Regions from separate parts of the Serratia sp. LSHTC3 genome, predicted to be linked through region 1. Evidence: predicted binding sites of a transcription regulator. Region 1 holds the regulator's gene; each other region holds the start of a gene.
The links. Region 1 encodes LexA, which represses DNA repair genes until DNA is damaged. Its sites were predicted from a motif close to TNCTGTATGTACATACAGNA; they were not measured.

Region 1 (5,807 bases):
TGTGGCGCTATGCGCTGGTGCTTTCGCACCGGCGGGATGTCGCCGACGACCTGGTGCAGGCAACCTGCGTGCGTGCGCTGGAGCGCGCCGCGCAATTCACCCCCGGTTCACACCTGGATCGCTGGTTGTTTGCCATCTTGCACTCTATTTGGCTCAATGAAGTTCGCGCCCAGCATCGTCGTCAGGGGCAAGGCTGCATGGCGGCGGAAGAGCTTGGCGATGCGGACAACGGTGAACAGCCGGTCTGGCTCAATGAAGTGATGCGGCGCGTAAGCCGGTTGCCGGCGGCCCAGCGCAACGCGCTGTTTCTGGTGTATGTCGAAGGGCTGTCCTACCGGGAAGCGGCGAAAGTGCTGGCGGTGCCAATCGGCACCGTCATGAGCCGCCTGGCGGCCGCACGCCTGGCCTTGGCCGATGACCGCCAGTTGCCAAACGACGATTCGCACCGTAAGAAGCCCCCTCCTCCGCCCTTGCCCCGCACTCGCCGATAAACCGCTGGCCGCCAATTCGTGTTAAGCGGCCTATTCCAACGCGCGGATAACCCGGCACGGCTGCCCCAGCGCCAGCACATTGGCCGGAATGTCGCCGGTGACGATGCTGCCCGCGCCGATGGTCGTGCCGTCACCGATGGTCACTCCCGGCAGGATCACCACGTTGCCGCCGATCCAGACGTTGCTGCCGATAGACACCGGCTGCGCCGAGGTGCGGAAAGGAAAAGCCGGGTCACCGGTAAAGCGTTCACCGGCCTTCAGCGGATGACTCGGCGTGTAGATTTGTACGTTGGGGCCGATCAGCGTGTTGTCGCCGATGGTGATGGTGTTGCAGTCGAGGAACACCGCATTGACGTTGATAAAACAGTTTTTACCGATGCGGACATGCTGCCCGTAGTCGCACCAGAATGGCGTTTCGATCCAGCTCGCCTCACCCCAGTTGCCGAACAGCTCGCCGAGCAGGCGATTTTTCTCGTCCGCCTGATGCGAGTCCAGCGCCCCCAGGCTTTTGGTCAACGCCCTCGCCCGATGGTACAGGGCGATCAGTTCTTCATCGCGGCTGTTGTATTCCAGGCCGCTTAACAGTTTCTCTCTTTCCGTCATCACACAGGGCTCCTGCTCATCACGCGGGTGAAAGGCGTTATACCGCTCTCGCCCCCCGCTCTCCAGCGCTAAAACCGGCAACGTTGATCTACCGCCCGGCGGAGGGGAAAAGTTGTGATGCATCTCTCTTTTAGCGCACTCAGCGCGCCTTTCTCTGCGCTATCCTCAGGGGAAAAGGGGGCAACTCTCGGCGATTCGCCGTAATCATGGTAAAATCGGCTTTTTTACGTACCGGGATATTTGCGATGAACTCAACCACCCAGGAAAAGCTGCTGGCGCAGGCGGAACGCCTCTGCCAGCAACGCAATGTGCGATTGACGCCGCAACGGCTGGAAGTGCTGCGTCTGATGACTCAGCAACCCGGTGCAATCAGCGCTTATGACCTGCTCGATCTGCTGCGCGTCGCCGAACCGCAGGCCAAGCCGCCGACGGTCTACCGCGCGCTGGATTTTCTGCTGGAGCAAGGGTTTATCCATAGGGTGGAGTCCGCCAACAGCTACGTGCTGTGCCACCACTTCGAACAGCCGATGCATACGTCCGCGCTGTTTATCTGCGATCGCTGCGGCCAGGTGACCGAACGCACCACCGAAGGCGTGGAGGAGACGCTGCAGAAGCTGGCGCAGGAAGCCGGATTTGCGCTGCGGCACAGCGTGGTGGAAGCGCACGGCCTGTGCGCCGGTTGCGTTGAAGTTGAAGCTTGTGACAGCAAGCATGACTGCGCCGAACACGATCACAGCATCGCCATCAAGAAGAAGTAAGACGAAGTCAGGTACTTCCCTGTACCTGCGGCCGGGGCGCCAGAGGATGGAGCAACGCCGGCCTGCGCTGTTGCCGGCCGCCGTCAGTGGCGGCCCTGCGTGTTACCAGCGGTGTTTGGTGTGATCTTCCCAGGCCTTCACCTCTTTTTCGGCCGCCTCTTTCTGGTAACCGTAGCGCTCCTGAATTTTGCCGACCAGCTGTTCGCGTTTCCCTTCGATGACCGTCAGATCGTCATCGGTCAGCTTGCCCCATTTCTCTTTCACTTTGCCTTTCAGCTGCTTCCAGTTACCGTCGGCTTGATCTTTATTCATAGTCTCTCCGTTAACCTGTGGTGAATCAGTGATCCCTGTCGCCGGCCGGGGTTAACCAGAAGTTTTTCTGGCTGATGCTCCCTTCACCTTAAGAAGCAACGCTCCCCTTCATTTACCAGCCACATGATTCATTCTAGTTAAACATGGAAATAAAAAAGCCAAAACACAGGATAAAAAACCATTAACAAACAAGATAAAAACAAAAAACGCTAACAAACAACGAACTAACGCGAACAGACCAAGGCTGAAAACATGTAAGCAAACATGATCAAAATCATAAGAAAAACTAACCATTAACCCAACAAGACGTCCGGTTTAATGGGCAGTAAACCAGCTGCCGCGCACCTGGTGACGGTGCCAAATCCAGCCCAACGCCAGGCCGCGCAGCGCCAGAAACACCGCCAGCGCCAGCCAAAGCCCGTGGTTGCCAAGCAGCGGCACGCTGAGCAGCGCAATACCATATCCCGCCGCGGCCACCGCCATGCTGTTGCGCATCTCGGCGCCGCGCGTGGCGCCGATAAACATGCCGTCCAGCAAATAGCACCACACCCCAACCAGCGGCAGAATGACCTGCCAGGGTAAATAATGGGCGGCCAACGCACGCAGTTCCGGCAAAGAGGTCAAGGCTGCCACGATCTGCTGGCCGGTAACGGCATACGCCAGGCCGAAGGCCAACGCGACCAGCCCTGCCTGCCTGCAGGCCGCATGCCACACTTTGCGCAGTTGGCTGTCGTCCCGGGCGCCGTAGGCGTGGCCCGAATGAGCCTCCACCGCATAAGCGAAACCGTCGAGCGCATAGGCGGTGAACGTCAGCAGATTCATCAATACCGCATTGACCGCCACCACCTCGCTTCCCAGGCGAGCGCCGAAAATGGTCAACGACGCAAAGCACAGTTGCAGCAACAATGAGCGCAGCATGATGTCGCGGTTGAGCGCCAGCAGGCGACGCAGATCGCCACGCCAGGCCTGGCGCAGCATCTGCAGGGTAATACCGCGCAGGCGCATCACCCGCCACGCCAACCACAGGCCGAGCAGCAGCGTAGCGTATTCGGCGATGGCGGTTGCCGCCGCCGCCCCCCGCACATTCCAGCCCAGGCCCATCACCAGCCAGATATCCAGCACGATGTTCAGCAGGTTGCCGACGATCAGCAGGATCACCGGCGCCCGCACGTACTGTACGCCAAGCAGCCAGCCCAGCAGCACCAGGTTGGCCAGCGCCGCCGGGGCGCTTAACCAGCGGATCTCAAGAAAACGCCGCGCCTGTTCCAGCACGTCGGCATCGCCGCCGACGATCCGCAGCGCCAGTTCGATCAGCGGATAGCGCAGCAGGACGATCGCCACCCCGGCCAACAGCGCCAGCAGCAGCGGTTGCATAAAGGCGCGCGCCAGCGCCTGGGGGTTCTGCGCCCCCAGCGCTTGCGCCGCCAGGCCGGTAGTGCTCATGCGCAGGAACAGCAGCAGCATGAACAGGAAGCTGGTCGCCACCGCACCGATCGCCACGCCCCCCAGATAAATGGGGCTGTCGAGGTGGCCGATCACCGCGGTGTCCACCAACCCGAGCAGCGGCACGGTAATATTGGAGAAGATCATCGGCAGGGCGAGGCGCCACAGGGCTTTATCGGTGTCGCTGGTGAAAGCGGAAATCAGGCGCATGATGGGATGTTCCTGTGACTGAGTGACAAAGGGCGAAGTCAGAAACAAAAACGCCCCAAAACAGGGGCGATTGATACAGGGAGCGGCGGTGATGGCGCGGCGATTAAATCCAGTCGCCGTTGCGGATCACGCCGACCGCCAGCCCTTCGATAGTGAAATTCTGCTGACGCAGATCGACCACGATCGGTTGGAATTCGTTGTTCTCCGGCAGCAGTTCAACCACGTTGCCGTGCTTTTTCAAGCGCTTGACCGTCACTTCGTCTTCGATCCGCGCGACCACGACCTGGCCGTTGCGCACGTCTTGCGTTTTGTGCACCGCCAGCAGATCGCCATCCAGAATGCCGATGTCGCGCATTGACATGCCGTTCACCCGCAGCAGGAAATCGGCGCTCGGTTTAAACAGGGAAGGATCCACCTGGTAGTGCCCTTCGATGTGCTGCTGCGCCAGCAGCGGCTCGCCGGCGGCGACGCGGCCGATCAGCGGCAGCCCTTCTTCTTCTTCCATCAGCAGACGGATACCGCGCGAGGCACCGGAGACGATTTCGATCACGCCTTTGCGTGCCAGCGCCTTCAGGTGCTCTTCGGCGGCGTTAGGCGAACGGAACCCCAGACGCATCGCGATCTCGGCACGCGTTGGTGGCATGCCCGTTTGCGAAATGTGCTCGCGAATCAGATCGTAGACCTCTTGCTGTCTGGTAGTTAGTGCTTTCATTCCGCCCCCTGTTTGTTTATACAGTCTTGCTGTGAGTATATACAGGTAAGCGCGGATTGGGAACCGAAGAATAAATAAAAATCAGTCAGTAGGCGCTTTTCGTCAGCCGAAATGCTGCCATAAGACCGTGCCCCAAACGAACAGCGCCAGCACGATCGCCAGCGACACCGCCGCCGATCCCATGTCCTTGGCCCGCCCGGACAGCTCGTGATGTTCGCTGCCGATGCGATCCACCACCGCCTCGATCGCGCTGTTCAGGATCTCGACGATCATCACCAGCGCTACCGATCCGATCAATAAAATGCGCGCTATCGCACCCACATCCAGCCAGACAGCCAGTATGATAGCCAGAAGGGTGACCACCAGTTCCTGGCGGAAAGCCGCTTCGTGCTGCCAGGCGGCGGATAGCCCTTTATAAGAATAGCCGGCTGCCTTGATGATGCGGGTCAGTCCGGTTGCTTGGTTTGCCATGTTTTCGTGCCTTTCTCAGAGGTCGGTCATAATAAAAAGAGTCTAGAACAGTCCGCGCTGACGGCTCTCGGTTTTCGAACACCACAGATCTGCTACCCGGTTTCTGGTATGCTTGCGGCGCATTGCTAACAAGAGGCTTCACGTTGTTATGTCAGGTTGGCGTAAAATTTATTATAAAATATTGAATTTACCACTTAAATTGTTGGTAAGAAGTAAGGTCATCCCTTCAGATCCGGTTACCGAGCTAGGGTTGGATCCCTCACGGCCGATTTTGTATGTTTTACCTTACAATTCCAAGGCGGATTTGCTGACGCTGCGCACCCAGTGCCTGGCGCAGGATCTGCCCGATCCGCTCAACTCGCTGGAGATCGACGGCACCGTGCTGCCGAGCTACGTGTTCATTCACGACGGCCCGCGCGTATTCCGCTATTACACCCCAAAAGAAGAGTCGGTAAAGCTGTTCCACGACTATCTGGATCTGCATCGCAGCAACCCGGATCTCGACATTCAGATGCTGCCGGTTTCGGTGATGTTCGGCCGTTCGCCGGGCCGCGAAGGCCACGGCACGCCGCACCTGCGTCTGTTGAACGGCGTGCAGAAATTCTTCGCCGTGCTGTGGCTCGGCCGCGACAGCTTCGTGCGTTTCTCCAACACCGTGTCGCTGCGCCGCATGGCTACCGAACACGGCACGGATAAAACCATCGCGCAGAAACTGGCGCGCGTGGCGCGCATGCACTTCTCGCGTCAGCGCCTGGCCGCGGTGGGCCCGAGTCTGCCGGCCCGTCAGGATCTGTTCAACAAGCTGTT
Region 2 (5,807 bases), on a different contig from region 1:
TCCGGGATCGGACGCCCCATCGCTTCGGCCTGATCGACGCGCTCGTTGTAGCCGGCCAGGTTACGCACGCCCAGAGCTGACATCAGCTTGTAGCGGCGTTCCATTTCACCCACGCACCAGCGCAGCGCGTTGGCGGCGTCTTTCATGTCGGTAACCACGTCGGTCAACAGGTGTGGAATGCCTTCGTAAACCGACAGCTCCAGCATTTTCGGGTCGATCATGATAAAGCGCACTTCTTTCGGCGTGGCCTTATACAAGATGCTCAGGATCATGGCGTTGACCCCGACCGACTTACCGGAACCGGTGGTACCGGCGACCAGCAAGTGCGGCATTTTGCCCAGATCGGCCACTACCGGTTCGCCGGAGATGTCTTTACCCAATACGATGGACAGCGGCGACGGATTGTCACGGAAAGCCGGGCAATCCAGCACTTCGCGCAGATACACCGTTTGCCGTTTGGCGTTCGGCAGCTCCAGGCCGACATAAGGCTTGCCGGGGATGACTTCCACCACGCGCACCGCCGAAGTCGACAGCGAGCGCGCCAGATCGCGCGACAGGTTGGAAATGCGCGCCGCTTTAACGCCCGGCGCCAGATCCAGCTCGAAGCGGGTGATGACCGGCCCCGGCAGGATGTCCACCACGTCGGCTTTCACGCGGTAATCAGCCAGGCTGGCCTCCACCAGGCGCGCCTTCTGTTCCAGCGCGAAGGAATCGACCGGCTCCACCTCTTTCGGCGCTTCGGTCAACAGATCCAGCGTCGGCAGCGGCGTGGTCGGCTTCTGCAGCGGCTGATCGTTGCGCATCAGGAACGGGTGAATCAGGCTGTCCATCGCCGGATGTTGCTCGGCCTGAGCTTGCTGAGGCTGCTGCTGCGCCGGTTGCTGCGGCTGCTGATATTGCGGCTGCGACGGCTGTTGATACTGCTGTTGCTGCGGCTGCTGGTATTGCTGCGGCGGCTGTTGGTATTGTTGAGGCGGCTGATGCGATTGCTGAGGTTGAGCCGCAGGCGCCACAGGCTCAAACTGACCGAACGGCACATCGTCCTCCTGCTCGCTTTGCTGTTCAATGCGCTCTTCAAGCTGCGGGGACAGCGTGAACATTGGCTCGCTCGGGCCATCGTCCACCAGATCCGCCATCGGCGAGAAGCTGAAAGCATTGCGGGTATCGATCGGGCTGGTGGCCGGTGCCTGCGGAGCAGGTGCTTGCTGGCCGTAGCGCGCCTGCTGCTGCTCGGCGAACGCCTGGCGCAGCGCTGCCTCTTGCTGCGCCTCTTCGTCGTCCTGTTGATAGCCTTCGCCGTAGCGTTGGTGCTGCTGCTCGGCAAACGCCTTGCTCAGCTCGGCTTCCTGCAATGCGCTCTCGTCATCTTGTTCCTCAGGCGCGTAACTTTCGCCATAGCGCTGGCTCTGCTGCTCGGCAAACGCCTGACGCAGCGCGGCTTCCTGCAGCGCCTCTTCTTCTTGCGGGTTCACCGTCGCCGGCTGCTGAGGCTCCGCCTCTGTCTGGCGCTGCTCCTGTTCGGCCGCACGCTGCGAAGGTAGCTTGATGCCGTAGGAAGCCAGTTCGCGACGGGTCGGGATGCGCACCGGATTCGGCCGCGGCAGTTCAGGGCCGATGCCCTGCTTAACCTGCGGATTGCCGTCGCTGGTCGCCGTAAAGGCCGGCATAAAGGTCGCCGCCGCGGCACCAGCAGCAGCAGCGGCTGCCGCCGTATCCGGCTGCGGTTTGGCGCCGGTGGCGCTGAAACCGCTCGAATTGCCGATGTCGACGCTGTCACGCTGTGCGGCGGTAAAATCAAAGGGAGAACGCGCCGGCGGCTGCGGTGCGGCCGGCTCTTGCCAGTTGCCGAGGCGCGGCTCATCGTCATCCTGATAAGGATCGACAGGACGCGTCGCCTTAGGCGCGGGCGTTTCCTCCGGGATCTCGAAGGAATACAGCGGCGGCGTAGCGTCTTGCGCCGGGGCGCTCACCGGGTGCTGATTGACAGAGGCCGGCGCGGCCGGCGCCACCGTCACCGACGGCGCCTGTGTGGCGATCGGCGCTGCAACGGGCTCGTGGATCTCTGCCTTCACCGCCGGTGCAGGCGAAGCCGCCGGCGCGATGGATGCGGCTTCTGCTTCAAGCTCGCCATCGTCGGCGCGCAGGCCGCTGAGCAACGGATCGGCGGCGTCTTCCGCCGCCGCTTTGGCGCTTTCGGTGACCGAAGGCGCGGAGAACAGCACGTCGTCATCGGCGGCCGCGGCTCCGGCGGCGGTCGCGGCAACCGCTGCGGCGGCGCCCTTCTCTGCCTGCTCAGGTTCGTCGTCGACGTAACGCTCGTCATCCTCAAAATAGCGCTCTTCGCGACGTGAGCGATTGGTCATCACCGTCGCGACGCCCAGCACCGCCCCGCCGATCTTCTCGGCGATCACCAGCCAGGACCAGCCGGTAAACAGCGTCAACCCCGCCGCCCATACGCACAGCAGCGCCAGCGTAGCGCCGATGCCGTTGAACCACGGCAACATGGCGTTGCTCAGCAGGCTGCCGATCACGCCGCCGGAAGCGAAGTAATAGAGATCGTCGACGTTCAGCGCCGCCAGCCCGCAGGAGGTGAGCACTAACGCCAGGGTGCCGATCAGGCGCAGGGAAAGCGCGAAATAGTCGATGTAGTCTCTGTTGCTGCGTTGGCGATAAGCCGCCCAGCACAGGACCAGCATGATCGGCGGTATCGCGTAGGCGAGCACCCCGAAGGTGAAGAACAGCGTATCGGCCAACCAGGCCCCGACACCGCCGCCCAGATTGTGAATCGGCTCATGCCACGCGGTCTGCGACCAGCTTGGGTCAGACGGATTGAAACTGACCAACGCAGCCATGAGGTAAACGGCAAAAATCGCTACCACGATAAGCACAGCTTCCAGCAAACGCCGGCCACTGCTGAGTCTTTTCAGGGTAACTTCTTTATCTTCTGTATATTCCTGGCTCAAGAAAGGCTCTCCAGGTTCCTGTTAGCTGACATAGCAACAGCGCCGAGAAACTGCCCCGGCGCCGAAACTGTATGAATAAACAGGAGTGTAACCAATTTAATCAGGTTTTGCACCTGCACCTTACCGTGTTTTGATAACCAGACGGTTACTCTGTTTCACTTCTTCCATCACTACGTAGGTACGGGTGTCGTTAACCCCCGGCAAACGCAGCAAGGTTTCGCCCAGCAATTTGCGGTAAGCCGACATGTCCGGTACGCGGGTTTTCAACAGGTAGTCGAAATCGCCGGAAACCAGATGACACTCCTGAATCTCTTCAAGCTTCTGCACTGCCGAGTTGAATTGCTCAAACACATCCGGCGCGCCGCGGTTCAGCGTGATCTCCACGAAAACCAGCAGGGACGCATCCAGATAATGCGGGTTAAGCAATGCGGTATAGCCATGAATGAAACCCTGGCGCTCGAGACGGCGCACGCGTTCCAAACATGGTGTCGGGGATAACCCCACGCGCTTCGAAAGCTCGACGTTCGAAATACGCCCATCCTTCTGCAGCTCATTCAGGATGTTGCGGTCGATACGGTCAAGATCTTTACCCGGGCGTTTCTTGTTGTCTGCCATTATTATTGTCTCTCTTATTTTCTTCCGTGCACTTGCCACACCCTAGCCAACGTCAATGTGTAAGGGTTCGTTCCAAGCGAAGACCCGATGCCTGTCATATGCTTCTTCACTACCATCATTCCACGCCGCACAGCCTGTCTGTCCAACTCCGCGCGATGCAGGTAACGACGTTTAGGTCGAGAAAAAATCAGCAAACGCTTGCGCGCTCTGCTCCGCACACCCATCGCGCATTGCCGCCTCGCGGTGCAAATACGTACGATTTGCTGGTGTTACGGGGATAATTTCTTCTTCCTATGATGTTTTCGCAAATGCGCAGCGGATTGTCAAAGTAAAAGAAGCAAAATCAGAACAACGTACCGTCACGAAAAGTCTGCATCCCATTTTTGGTTATGAATCGCTGGCAGATAAACCCCGGCGGGGAGCGGCTGAAGTCGCAGAATGCGCCGTTTTTGCGCGGTTGGCGATTCAGCGGCCGAATGCGGCTTTGATAAGGTAAATTTCTGCGTTCGGCGTACGATTTGCCGACAGCGGGTGCATTAATAGGCGACAACTATCATACAAATCGTTAACAACGTCGCCCGGCGCTTTTTTTACTGCGCCATTTTCCCTACAATCGGCTTCATTGTCCGCCATTGTGGAATAAAGAGGTTATTCATGGGCACGGCTAAACATAGCAAATTACTGATTCTGGGCTCCGGCCCGGCCGGTTACACCGCCGCCGTCTACGCGGCGCGCGCCAACCTGAATCCGGTGCTGATCACCGGTCTGGAGCAAGGCGGCCAGCTGACCACCACCACCGAAGTGGAAAACTGGCCGGGCGACGCCGAAGGCCTGACCGGCCCGGCGCTGATGGAGCGCATGCGCGAGCACGCGGAGAAGTTCCAGACTGAAATCGTCTTCGATCATATCAACAGCGTCGATCTGCAGCAGCGTCCGTTCCGCCTGTTCGGCGACAGCGGCGAATACAGCTGCGACGCGCTGATCATCGCGACCGGCGCCTCCGCCCGCTACCTTGGCCTGCCTTCCGAAGACGCCTTCAAGGGCAAAGGCGTTTCCGCCTGCGCGACCTGCGACGGTTTCTTCTACCGCAACCAGAAAGTCGCGGTGGTCGGCGGCGGCAACACCGCCGTTGAAGAGGCGCTGTACCTGTCCAACATCGCCGCCGAGGTTCACCTGATCCACCGTCGCGACAGCTTCCGCTCGGAGAAGATCCTGATCGACCGGCTGATGGAAAAAGTGAAAAGCGGCAACATCGTGCTGCACACCGACCATACGCTGGACGAAGTGCTGGGCGATGAAATGGGCGTGACCGGCGTGCGCATCCGCAGCACCAAAGCGGAAAACGAAACCCGTGAACTGGAACTGGCCGGCGTGTTCATCGCTATCGGCCACAGCCCGAACACCGGCATCTTCGGCGGCCAGCTGGAGCTGGAAAACGGCTACATCAAGGTACAGTCCGGCATTCACGGCAATGCGACCCAAACCACTATCCCCGGCGTCTTCGCCGCAGGCGACGTGATGGATCACGTCTACCGCCAGGCGATCACTTCCGCCGGCACCGGCTGTATGGCGGCGCTGGACGCAGAACGTTACCTGGACGGCATCGCCGGCGCGGAAGTCTGCTAAGACGTTTTCATCATCGGCAAAAAGCGGCTCTCGAGCCGCTTTTTTTGTTTCTGGGTTTAGCAATCTCTCCTTCCCATCTGTTATAGCCATATTTGCCCGCTTTATTCTTTTCAGTCTGCCGGGTGACGAGGTAACATAAGGCCTCGCTTGTTTGTCGCCGATTGCGCCAAACACTATTATTTAACAGTACGTTAACCCAGCCCATAACAAACGGGCGCCGGCGACGCAGACGCATATCTGATGAAAAAAACCAGACAGCAACAGTTAACCCGTTGGCTTAAAACCCAGAGTTCGTTAGCGCAGCGTTGGCTGCGCCTTTCCATGCTGTTGGGGCTGTTCAGCGGCCTGCTGATCGTGGCGCAGGCGTGGCTGCTGGCCAGCCTGCTGCACGCCCTGATCATCGAGCACATCCCGCGCGAACAGCTGATCCCTTCGTTTATCTGGCTGATCGTCGCGTTCGCATTGCGGGCGCTGTTGAGCTGGCTGCGGGAGCGGGTCGGTTTCCAGTGTGGCCAGGTGATCCGTCAGCGCATGCGCCAGCAGGTGCTGGATAAGCTGCAGCAGCTCGGCCCGGCCTGGATCCAGGGCAAACCGGCGGGCAGT
Region 3 (5,807 bases), on a different contig from region 1:
ACCAAGATAACGCAAACGCCCGGCATAACCGGGCGTCGGGCGGCTGACAAAGGAGGAAAAAGCGTGGTTTTTCCTCCTTTGTGGTCAACGGCCGAAAATCAATAAATTGATTTTCCTTATTTTTTATATCTTGCCTTCGGTAAGCCTGACAACGCCATCACGTTTATCCTTAAACAAACGCCCGACATAACCGGGCGTTGACTTGGAACTGGCTGAGCTTAGCGACCGCCGATAGGGGGAACGAAGCTGACGCCCATGTCCCACGGCTGCTCAATCCAGGTGTCCTGCGGGATGTCGATCACGTAGTCGTCCACCAGTGGACGGCCCGCCGGCTTGGCGAAGATGGTGACGAAATGCGCTTTCGGGTACATGTCGCGGATCGCTTTTGCGGTGCCGCCGGTATCCACCAGATCGTCCACCACGATGAAGCCTTCACCGTCGCCTTCGGCGCGCTTGAGCACTTTCATTTCGCGCTGGTTGTCATGGTCGTAGCTGGAAATGCAGACGGTATCCACATAGCGAATGCCCAGTTCGCGCGCCAGCAGGCCCGCCGGCACCAGGCCGCCGCGGCTGACGGCAATGATGCCGGTCCATTTGTCGGCAGGCAGCAGGCGGTGCGCCAGCTTGCGTGCATGTATTTGCAGCATATCCCAGGTAACAACGTATTTTTCGCTCATAGAATCGTGTCCCAGCCGGCTGGTGAAGCGGCTTACTTTATAGTTCAGGGGAAAAAAGGTTGCGCGAGATTATAGAGACTGGCCGCGTTGAATTCCAGCTGTACCGAGGAAAACCTCGCGATTTCCGCCGCGCGGCTTTTCGGTGATTGATGCTGAAAAAGCGAACGTTCCCGCCGCGAAGCCGTGTGATCAAGCGCTTAAACCGCACAATACGGGGCGCGCGCCGCCGGAAATAAAGTGATATTCTCTAACGATCGTGCCACGACGCACAGATACCCGCTCACCTCAACCGCGCGGCACGCCCGTCCTGTCGGAGCCTGCCGTCACAGGAGACTTATAGTGTCTGAATTGTCTCAGCTTTCGCCACAGCCGCTGTGGGATATTTTCGCCAAGATCTGTTCTATCCCGCACCCTTCTTATCATGAAGAAGCGCTGGCGCAGCACATCCTCACCTGGGCCAAAGAGAAGAACCTGCACGCCGAGCGCGATCAGGTCGGCAATATCCTGCTGCGCAAACCGGCCACCAAAGGCATGGAAAACCGCAAGCCGGTGGCGCTGCAGGCGCACCTGGACATGGTGCCGCAAAAGAATAACGACACCGTGCACGACTTCGCCAAGGATCCGATCCAGCCTTATATCGCCGGCGAGTGGGTGAAAGCGCGCGGCACCACGCTGGGCGCCGACAACGGCATCGGCATGGCCTCCGCCCTGGCGGTGCTGGCCGACGACAGCGTTGAGCACGGCCCGCTGGAAGTGCTGCTGACCATGACCGAAGAAGCGGGGATGGACGGCGCCTTCGGGCTGCAGCCAAACTGGCTGCAGGCGGACATCCTGATCAATACCGACTCCGAAGAAGAAGGCGAAATCTACATGGGTTGCGCCGGCGGTATCGACTTCATCACCACCCTGCCGCTGCAGCGCGAAGCGGTGCCGGCCGGTTACCAAACCCTGAAGCTGACCCTCAAGGGCCTGAAAGGCGGCCACTCCGGCGCCGAGATCCACGTCGGTCTGGGCAACGCCAACAAACTGCTGGCGCGCTTCCTGTTCTCCCATGCGGCGGCGCTGAACCTGCGCGTGCTGGATCTGAACGGCGGCACCCTGCGCAACGCCATCCCGCGTGAAGCCTCCGCGGTGGTTGCGGTGCCGGCGGAAAAAGCCGACGCGCTGAAAGCGCTGAGCCAGGAGTTCCTGGCGGTGCTGCAGAACGAACTCTCCGCCAAAGAGAAGAACATCACCGTGCTGCTGGAGCCGGTCACCAGCGCTTCGCAGGCGCTGAGCGCCGACAGCCAGCAACGCTTCCTGGCGCTGCTGAACGGCACGCCGAACGGCGTGATCCGCATGAGCGACGCGGTGAAAGGCGTAGTGGAAACCTCGCTGAACGTCGGCGTGGTCACCACCAGCGAAAACGAAGCGGAAATCATCTGCCTGATCCGCTCTCTGATCGACAGCGGCAAAGATTACGTGGTCGAGATGCTGACCGCGCTGGGCCAGCTGGCCGGCGCCAAGGTGGCACCGAAGGGCGGCTACCCGGGCTGGCAGCCGGACGCCGACTCGCCGGTGATGCACCTGGTGCGCGAGCTGTATCAGGAGCTGTTCAACAAGACGCCGAACATCATGGTGATCCACGCCGGCCTGGAATGCGGTCTGTTCAAAAAGCCGTATCCAAACATGGACATGGTATCGATCGGGCCAACCATCACCGGCCCGCACTCGCCGGATGAGCAGGTGCATATCGAAAGCGTCGGTCTGTACTGGAAGCTGCTGACCTCGCTGCTGAAAGCGATCCCTGAGCGCGCGTAATCTGCGCGCTTAACGCAAAAAGCCGGCTAATCGCCGGCTTTTTTATTCCCAAGGCAGCGCCAGCTGCCGCTCCAGCTGCGGATCGAGCAGCGTCACATGTAGCCCCACCAGCCGCACGCCGCGCCCTTCACGCCGTTCGCGCCACGCCTGCCGCGCCACCGCCAGCAAATCCTGCTGATTCAGCACCGGGAACACGTGCTCCTGGGTGGTTTGCTGAAAATCCTGAAACTTCAGCTTCACGCCCTGCCGGGCGATATGCAGATCCGGCTTCACCTTACGCAGCCGCATCTCCAGCTCGGGGTAGAGTTTGTCGATAATCAGCGTTTCGCAATCTTCCCAGTCGTGAATGTCCTCCGCCAGCGTGCGCTCCACGCCCACCGATTTACGCAGCCGCTCCGCCGAGATTTCGCGCCGATCGATGCCCTGACACCGCTCCCACAGCACCCGGCCGAACTTGCCGAAGCGCTTGAGCAGCTGCGCCAAATCGTATTGCTGCACGTCGGCGCAGGTGATAAGCCCCACTTCCTCCAGCCGTTTGGCGGTCACCTTGCCGACGCCGGGGATTTTGCTGAGCGGCAGCTGCTGCAAAAACGCCGGCACCTGCGCCGGGGTGATCACGTATTGCCCATTCGGCTTGTTCATCTCGGAAGCGATTTTGGCGAGAAACTTGATCGGCGCGACGCCGGCCGACGCGGTGAGATTCAGCTCATCGGCGATCGCCTGACGGATCTCCTGAGCGATCAGCGTCGCCGAGCCGTTGCATTGCGGGCTGTCGGTCACGTCGAGATAGGCTTCATCGAGCGACAGCGGCTCGATCAACGGGGTATAGCGGGCGAAGATTTCACGGATATGCAACGAAGCCTCTTTGTAGGCCGCCATGCGCCCCGGCAGCAGGGTGAGATGCGGACACAGCTTGAGCGCCATCGCCGTAGACATGGCGCTATGCACGCCGTAGCGCCGCGCCGGGTAGTTGGCGGTGCTGATCACCCCGCGCCGATCGGCGCTGCCGCCAATCGCCAGCGGGATATCGCGCAGGCTGGGATCGTCGCGCATTTCCACCGCCGCGAAGAAGCAGTCCATATCGACATGAATGATTTTACGCATCGCACCCTCCAGTAACACTGTATAAGTATACAGTCAGATACCGAAAGCTCAAGGCCGCAGGCTTCGATGAAAGCGCCGTTTCCGCCAGATATTTCCGCGTTGTTAAAAAAGCTTAATTTTTCAATAGTATGATCTCCGCTATCCCGTGCGGCTCACCACAACGATAACGACAAGGTACCCTACATGATCAGATTTTCTCATTGGCTGCTGGCTTCCGCGCTGTCGCTGAGCGCGTTGGCGGCCAGCGCCGCCACCGGTCACGCGCCGGCGATCGTCGCCCATCGCGGCGGCACCGCCGATGCGCCGGAAAACACCCGCATCGCCATCGAAACCGCGCTGAAAAACGGCGCCGACGCCGTTTGGATCACCCTGCAAGCATCCAAAGACGGCGTCATCGTGCTGTATCGCCCCTCGGATCTGAAGGCGCTGACCAACCGGCAGGGCCCGGTCTCTGCCTATACCGCCGCGCAATTGGCCGAGACCGATGCCGGCTGGGCCTTCGCCAAAGGCGATGCACATCCGTTCCGCGGCCAGGGCATCGGCATTCCGCGGCTGGACGAGGTGCTAAAGGCGTTCCCGCACGTCACCTTCTATCTGGACATCAAATCCCCGGACGCCGATCCGGCGCAGTTTGGCCAGGCGCTGCTGGCGACGCTGGAAAGCACCGACAGCCTGAACCGCACCCGCGTCTACTCTACCGATGCCAAATACCTGCAGGCGCTGCCGCCGGCCATCCCGCGCTTCGAAAGCCGCGACGAGACCCGCACGCTGCTGGCTAACGTCACCATGGCGCACCAGTGCGATGTCAAACCGGACAACCGACAGCCGCGCTGGTATGGGCTGGAGCTGAAGCGTGAGGTGGAAGTGGTAGAGAAGTACACCCTCGGCGAAGGGCGCTCGAAGGCGTTTCTGACCTGGGATAAAGAGTCGATGGATTGTTTCCGCTCGCAGGGCCCGGCGCACATCATTCTGTTCGGCGTCAACACGCCGCAGGAGTATCAGCAGGCGCTGGCGCTGGGGGCCGACGGCGTGATGGTCAACTCACCGGCCGAAGCGAAAAGCTTCCGCAAGGCGAAATAAAAAAACCCGGCCAAGGCCGGGTTTTCGCTTCGCTACAGAATGCGGTGCTTGTCCAACTGCTCGCGCCGCTGTGCCGCTTTGGCTTCGCGCTTTTTGCGCGCATCGCACGGCTCCGGGCAGTCGCAGACTTTCTCCATGCCCAGCGCGGTGATGCCGCCGCAGCTGCCCTGCAGGCTTTTGCGTTTGAACACGTAACCCAGCGACATCCCGCCGACGATCAGCAGGAACAACACGAAGGTAGCGGCGAATACCGTCAACATAGCAACCTCACGAACGCTTTTTCAGATAGGGTTTGAACGCGTCCGAATAACGCTCCTCAAACCCGTCGGCGGTTTTCACGATCATGAACACCGGGATACCGAGCAGGTTGGCCAGCGCCATGCCGCGCTCTGGCCCCATCACGTTCAGGCCGGTGGACAGGCCGTCGGCGGTCATGCAGGTTGGGCTCAGCACGGTGATCGACACCAGCCGATGATGGATCGGCCGCCCGGTGACCGGATCGATGGTGTGCGAATAGCGCACCCCGTCCTGTTCGAAGTAGTTGCGATAGTCACCCGAGGTGGCGATCGACATCTCCCCCGGCTGGATCACCAGCTGCGCCTGCTGCTGCGCGCCGGCGGTCGGGCGCTCGATGGCAATGCGCCACGGCTTTTGCTCGCCGTTGCGCCCGCGGGTACGAACTTCACCGCCGATATCCACCATGTAGTCTTTCACGTGTTGCGATTGCAGATACTCCGCCACCACGTCCACGCCGTATCCTTTGGCAATCGAAGACAGGTCGACATACAGCTCGGGGATGCTTTTCACCAGCGCGCTGCCCTGCACCGACAGCTTGTCGGCGCCGGTCCAGGCGCGGCGGTGCTCCAGTTCCGCCTCGCTCGGCACTTTGTCCGGTCGCCCTTCCGGGCCGAAACCCCATAGGTTGACCAGCGGCCCGACGGTCACGTCCAGCGCGCCATCGGTGACGCGGTTGATGCGCAGCGCTTCGCGCACCACTTCGGCGGCGGCCGGCGAAACCGGGAACGGCCGGTCAATGTCGCGGCTGGCGTTGAAGCGGCTTAGCTCGGAATCCGGCCGGTAGGTGGACATCTGATCGTTCACCTGTTCCAGCCGTTTGTCGATCTCCGCCTGCATCTCGCGCGCCGA
Region 4 (5,807 bases), on a different contig from region 1:
CAGCATTGGGCTGCCGTCGAAATTGCGGCGCAGCTGAATGGCGTTAGCCGCTTCGCGCAGCAGGTTCAATTCGTCCAGTAGAGTTTTCTCATACTCGCGTACCACTTCGCGCGGGCGCAGACGGCGGCCGTCCGGCAACAGCTTCGGCACCCAGCCTGCCAACCGGTACATCAGACGCACGTCGGCCTTGATGATCGGCCCGATATCCGGCCGGATCACCTTCAGCACCACTTCCTGGCCGGTGGTTTTCAACCGCGCGGTATGCACCTGCGCGATCGAGGCAGAGGCCAGCGGCTGCTGATCGAAGTCATCGAACCAGGTCTCCAGCGGGCCGCCCATCGCCAGCTCGATATGCTTACGCGCCAACGCGCCATCGAAAGGCGCCACCCGATCCTGCAGCAGCGTCAGCTGATCGGCAATGTGCGGCGGGAACAGATCGCGGCGGGTCGACATCATCTGGCCGAACTTGATCCAGACCGGCCCCAATTCCTGCAGCGCCAGCCGCAGACGTTCACCCAGCGGTTTGTCCTTGTGCCGATTCGGCATCCAGAACAGCAGCCGGCGGCCAAAGCGCAGCGGCAGCGTCAACCGCATTTTAGGGATCAGCTCGTCCAGCCCGTAGCTGAGAAAAACGCGGACGATAAAATACAAACGGCGCAGTTCGCCTGGGGTCATCGCTTGCCCTCCAACTTGTCCATGCGGGCAATCAGCGCTTCCGCGCTGCGGGCGAGTGCGTCAACTTCTTCGTTGAACCACACCACTTCCAGCGGCCCCGGCGCCAGGCGCCACTCTTCTGTCAACGCCTCAGCCATGTCTTGCTGCCGGCGCATAAAGCCGGCTTTCAGCAGCGAGGCGCCTTTTCCCAGCGCCTGTGTAATGCCTTGGGCGGCGATATCGCCGATGTAGGGCGCCAGCCACTCCGCCGGATCCCACTCCGCCAGATCGAGCAGGCCAACCAGCTGTTGCACCACCTGAATATCGCCTTCCACCGTCAATTCGCCGCTGCGCATCAGCACCGGCAACTGCTGGCGATCGCGCAGCTTCAGCAAGGAGGGAATGCGGCTACGCACGGTGCAATCGGCGCTGTCTTCAGACTGCCCCAGCACATCCACGCGCAGTTCGCTGAACACCAGCACCAGCGGCGAAGCCAACTCTTCCAGTTCGATGCGCAGCACCTTGCCCGCCAGGCGTTGGCGGGCGGCTTTCATGCTGCGATCGCGAAACAGCAGGTTATTCAGCGAGGTTTCCAGCGCACCGGTCAGCAGAGGGGTAAACAGCATCGGCATCTCCCTCTCAGAACTTGAAGCCGCGATGCAGGGCGACAATACCACCGGTCAGGTTGAAATAGGTGACGTTTTCAAAACCGGCGTTGCCCATCATGCCCTTCAGGGTTTCCTGATCGGGGTGCATGCGGATCGATTCCGCCAGGTAGCGGTAGCTGTCCGGATCTTTCACCACCAGCTCGCCGATCTTCGGCAGCACGTGGAAAGAGTAGGCGTCATAGGCTTTGCTCAGCGGCGCCAGCAGCGGCTTGGAGAATTCCAGCACCAGCAGACGGCCGCCCGGCTTCAGCACGCGGAACATCGAGCGCAGCGCTTTGTCTTTGTCAGTGACGTTACGCAGGCCAAAGGAGATGGTGATGCAATCGAAGTAATTGTCCGGGAACGGCAGCGCTTCGGCGTTGGCCTGCACGTAATTGATGTTGCCGACGATGCCGCGATCGCGCAGCTTCTCGCGTCCCATCTTGAGCATCGAATCGTTGATGTCCGCCAGCACCACCTGCCCCTGCTCGCCCACCATGCGGGAGAACTTGGCGGCCAGGTCGCCGGTACCGCCGGCCAGATCCAGCACGCGCTGCCCGCGGCGCACGCCGCTGCAGTCAATGGTGAAACGCTTCCAGATACGGTGAATACCGAACGACATCAGGTCGTTCATCACGTCATACTTTGCCGCTACCGAATGGAAAACGTCCGCCACCATGGCCTGTTTTTCGTCTCTAGCGACGGTGCGAAAACCGAAATCGGTGGTTTCCTGCGATTGATCTGCCATTGTCCTGCCTGCTATTCAGTCAATTTTGTGTGGATGAGTGTACCAGAAGCCCGGTGAATACCCCACCTCGCCACGGCCTCAGCCGTGCGAAACGAAGCCCGATTCCCCGGCGGTACCTTCATCGTCGTTCGTCTGCGGCAGCGCGGCGACATCATCGTCGTTCGCCTCTTCCGCTTCATCGTGTTGCGCGCCGGCTTGCTGCGCCAGCAGCGGGTTTATCGGCCGTTTGACCTCAACCCCCAACGCGCGGAAACCTTCAATTTGGCCGATAAGATTACCACGGCCTTCGCTCAGTTTGTTCATCGCCTGACGATAACTGCCCTGCGCCTTGTCCAGGCTCTGCCCCAGCGCGGACATATCGTCCACGAACAGCCGCATCTTGTCATACAGTTTCGCCGCGCGATCGGCGATGCGCTGGGCGTTCTGGCTCTGATGCTCGTAGCGCCACAGGTTGGTGATGGTACGCAGCGCCACCAGCAACGTGGTCGGGCTGACCAGCATGATGTTGTGCTTAAGCGCTTCGCTGATCAGCTCCGGCTCGCGATCGATAGCCAGCAGGAAGGCGGGCTCGACCGGAATGAACATCAGCACATAATCCAGCGAACGCAGCCCCGGCAGTTGCTGATAGTCCTTGCGGCCCAGCATGCGGATGTGGCCGCGCAGCGAGGCGATATGTTCGCTCAGCGCCGCTTCGCGCTCCGCCTCATCCTCGCCGTTGAAATAGCGCTCGTAGGCGATCAGCGACATCTTGGCGTCAATCACCACATCCTTACCCTGCGGCAGGCGCACGATCACATCGGGCTGCATGCGGCTCTGATGATCCACCCGCACGTTGACCTGCGTTTCATACTCATGCCCTTCGCGCAGGCCGGAAGCCTCCAGCACCCGGCTCAGCACCACCTCGCCCCAGTTGCCCTGCGTTTTGTTGTCGCCTTTCAGCGCCTTGGTGAGGTTGATCGCCTCGCGCGCCATCTGCGCGTTCAACTGCTGCAGATTGCGTATCTCGTGCGTCAGCGTATGGCGCTCCCGCGCTTCCTGGCCAAAGCTGTCCTGCACCTGCCGGCGGAAACCGTCCAGCTGTTCGCGCAGCGGCAACAGTAAACGATCCAAACTTTGCTTATTTTGCTCGTCCACCTTGCGGCCGCTGTGTTCAAAAATGCGGTTGGCGAGATTTTCAAACTGGGTGGTGAGCCGCTGTTCGCTGTTGATAAGCAGGCGCTGCTTCTCCTCCGCTGCCATACGCGTCTCTTCCAGACGGATGGTGACTTCGCGCAGTTCGGCTTCCTGCGCGCTGTTAACCTCGCGCTGGGCGCGCAGCTCCTGATTGAGCAGCTCGCATTCGTTGCGCCAATGGTTGAGCTGTTGCAGCTTCTCATGTCCGGCCGCCAGTTGGCTGTGCAGATTGCGCAGCTCCAGCTCGCTCTGGCGCAACTGCTGCTCGTGGCGCTGCAGCGTTTCCTGTCGCGCCGCCGTTTCCTGCTGCGCCTGCTGCAACGCTTGCTCCAGCAACCGCAGCTCGGTTTCATGTTGCGCATGCGTCTGCTGCACCCGCAGACTGGCGATCAGCCACCCCAACAGCATGCCGATCGCTACGCCGCCAATCCCATAAATCAGACTGGTATCCACCCTGCCTCCTGTTGCACCTTGCCGTTGCGGCGTTTTGCACGCCCATTGCCCGTCACGTTAAGGGGAGGCTGTATGGATGTCCAGCCTGATTTTGCCGGCCGCGCACAATATTGCGCGGCGCTGCGCAATTTAGCGAGAAATCAACCCAGCCACTGGCTGAGCCACTTGATGCCGAACGCCCCCGGCGCCAGAATGCCGAACGCCCAGATCATCGCCGACGTGACGTTGGCCAGTTGGAAATAGCGCTGCGGCATGCCGCAAATGCCGCCCACCAACGGCACCACGGCGCGCAGCGGGCCGAAGAAGCGGCCGATGAAAATGCCCAGCACGCCCCAGCGTTCAAAGAAGGCGTGGCCGCGCGCCAGCAGCTGCGGATTGCGCGACAGCGGCCACATATGGGCCACGCGATCCTGATAGTGATAGCCGATCCAGTAAGAGAGCCAGTCGCCGAAAAACGCCCCGGCGGCGGCGGCGGCCCAAATCGGCCAAAAGGCGATGCCGCTTTCGCCGATCAGCGCGCCCAGCGCCAGCAGGATCACCGTGGCCGGCAGCAGCAGCGACAAAAACGCCAGCGACTCGCCGAACGCCAGGAAGAAGATGATGGGAATGGCCCAGCCTTCGTGCTGACGCACGACGTCGCTGACCCAGTTGATAACGTCATTGAGGCTCAATACGGGGCTCCTGATACGCGATGGTTCGCCGCCTAGGATAAGCCGGGGCGAGTTAAACCCCGGTTAAACACGCAGCGATTTACTCGAGGTAGAACGCCTGCAGCGCTTCGCGCTGGGCCGCGCCCAGACCGTATTCCGCTTCCAGCCAGCGGTCGGTGGAGCCGTATTGCTGACGGATGCAGCCCAGCGCCGTCATCAGGAACTCCTCGCGCGCGCTGAGCACGTAGGCGAATTGCTCCAGCGCCGCCGCATTCAGCTTGATAGAGAGCTGATCCAGCATCTGCTCGCGGAAAGTGGCCAGCGTGGTTTCAGTCAGCAGATAGTCTTCCAGCACCGTCGCTTCGTCGGCCCCCAGCGCGAACAGCACCAGTGCCGAACCGACCCCGGTGCGATCCTTGCCGACTGCGCAGTGCTGCACGATCGCGCCGCCGCCGGGGTTGCTCAGCAGCTGCGCCAACCGCTGATAGGCCACATTGCCGAACGGCAGGCGGCGATACAGTTCCAGCATGAACGCGCGGGCGTCGAAAGCGGCCAGCGTTTCGTTGGTGAGCTTCTCCAGGTTGGCGTTGACTTCGCTGCTCAGCGGGTTGGCCGGCACGTGATGATAGTCGGCGCCATTCCACAGAATATCCGGTTTGGCCTGCACTTCGTCGGCATCGCGGTAGTCCAGCACCGAACGCACCGGCACGCCGGCGAGAAAGGCGCAGTCGTTTTCCGTCAGCCGCTCGAGGGAACCGGAACGAAACAGCAGGCCGCGCTTGATGCGGCGCCCGTCGGCCACGCCGTTGCCGCCGAAGTCACGGAAATTAATGCCGCCGTCGAGCGGCGCAAGCGAAGGATGAAGCAGGATCTGGGCGGTCATAAACGTCCTCGTTGTTTTTGTTATGACAACGCGCGGCGGCCATCGGCGCAGCGCTGAGGAGTATCACCGTAACAGATTAGTCGCGAATGGAAAAACGGGCCGCGGCGGCGGCCCGTTCAGGGGAGGCGATTACAGCAGACGGCGGGCGGCATCCACCACGATCTGCACCGCTTTGCTTTCGGTGTTTTTCATGGTCTCGGCGTTCGGGATCTCTTGCTGGGTGCGGTTAACGATCACCCCAGCCACCATGCCGGCACGCAGGCCCTGGCTGGCGCACATGGTCAGCAGCGTGGCGGACTCCATTTCATAGTTCATCACGCCCATCGCCTGCCACTCTTCCATCGAGCCTTTAAAACGGCTGACCACGCGGCCGGAGTAGGTGTCGTAACGTTCCTGGCCCGGGTAGAAAGTATCGGAAGAAGCGGTTACGCCAATGTGGGTGGTCGCGCCGCTGGCTTTGGCCGCTTCCACCAGCGCGGTGGTGCAGGCGAAGTCCGCAACCGCCGGGAACTCCATCGGCGCAAAGTGCAGGCTGGCGCCGTCGAGGCGTACCGCCGCCGTAGTCACCAGCACGTCACCGACGTTGATATTGGCCTGAA

Region 2: a site for LexA is predicted at 3,029-3,048, ahead of AC2CGI_RS09375 (DNA translocase FtsK 4TM domain-containing protein). Genes of this name have one in related genera too.
Region 3: a site for LexA is predicted at 3,597-3,616, ahead of dinB (DNA polymerase IV). Genes of this name have one in related genera too.
Region 4: a site for LexA is predicted at 3,742-3,761, ahead of rmuC (DNA recombination protein RmuC). Genes of this name have one in related genera too.

What each region holds. Positions count from the first base shown of each region.
Region 1 is NZ_JBXUNP010000004.1:508,977-514,783, forward strand. Features, by position in the region: gene AC2CGI_RS18050 (RNA polymerase sigma factor) at 1-491, shown strand, start outside; gene AC2CGI_RS18055 (sugar O-acetyltransferase) at 522-1,094, opposite strand; gene zur (zinc uptake transcriptional repressor Zur) at 1,340-1,852, shown strand; gene AC2CGI_RS18065 (CsbD family protein) at 1,955-2,164, opposite strand; gene dinF (MATE family efflux transporter DinF) at 2,480-3,817, opposite strand; gene lexA (transcriptional repressor LexA) at 3,921-4,529, opposite strand; gene AC2CGI_RS18080 (diacylglycerol kinase) at 4,632-5,000, opposite strand; gene plsB (glycerol-3-phosphate 1-O-acyltransferase PlsB) at 5,149-5,807, shown strand, end outside.
Region 2 is NZ_JBXUNP010000002.1:449,974-455,780, reverse strand. Features, by position in the region: gene AC2CGI_RS09375 (DNA translocase FtsK 4TM domain-containing protein) at 1-2,963, opposite strand, end outside; gene lrp (leucine-responsive transcriptional regulator Lrp) at 3,084-3,578, opposite strand; gene trxB (thioredoxin-disulfide reductase) at 4,233-5,204, shown strand; gene cydD (heme ABC transporter permease/ATP-binding protein CydD) at 5,445-5,807, shown strand, end outside.
Region 3 is NZ_JBXUNP010000009.1:41,454-47,260, forward strand. Features, by position in the region: gene gpt (xanthine phosphoribosyltransferase) at 219-677, opposite strand; gene pepD (beta-Ala-His dipeptidase) at 1,017-2,477, shown strand; gene dinB (DNA polymerase IV) at 2,520-3,581, opposite strand; gene AC2CGI_RS22970 (glycerophosphodiester phosphodiesterase family protein) at 3,765-4,661, shown strand; gene nqrM ((Na+)-NQR maturation NqrM) at 4,694-4,921, opposite strand; gene AC2CGI_RS22980 (FAD:protein FMN transferase) at 4,929-5,807, opposite strand, start outside.
Region 4 is NZ_JBXUNP010000006.1:285,871-291,677, reverse strand. Features, by position in the region: gene ubiB (ubiquinone biosynthesis regulatory protein kinase UbiB) at 1-675, opposite strand, end outside; gene ubiJ (ubiquinone biosynthesis protein UbiJ) at 672-1,280, opposite strand; gene ubiE (bifunctional demethylmenaquinone methyltransferase/2-methoxy-6-polyprenyl-1,4-benzoquinol methylase UbiE) at 1,294-2,049, opposite strand; gene rmuC (DNA recombination protein RmuC) at 2,128-3,675, opposite strand; gene AC2CGI_RS21230 (DedA family protein) at 3,816-4,346, opposite strand; gene AC2CGI_RS21225 (tyrosine-protein phosphatase) at 4,426-5,208, opposite strand; gene udp (uridine phosphorylase) at 5,338-5,807, opposite strand, start outside.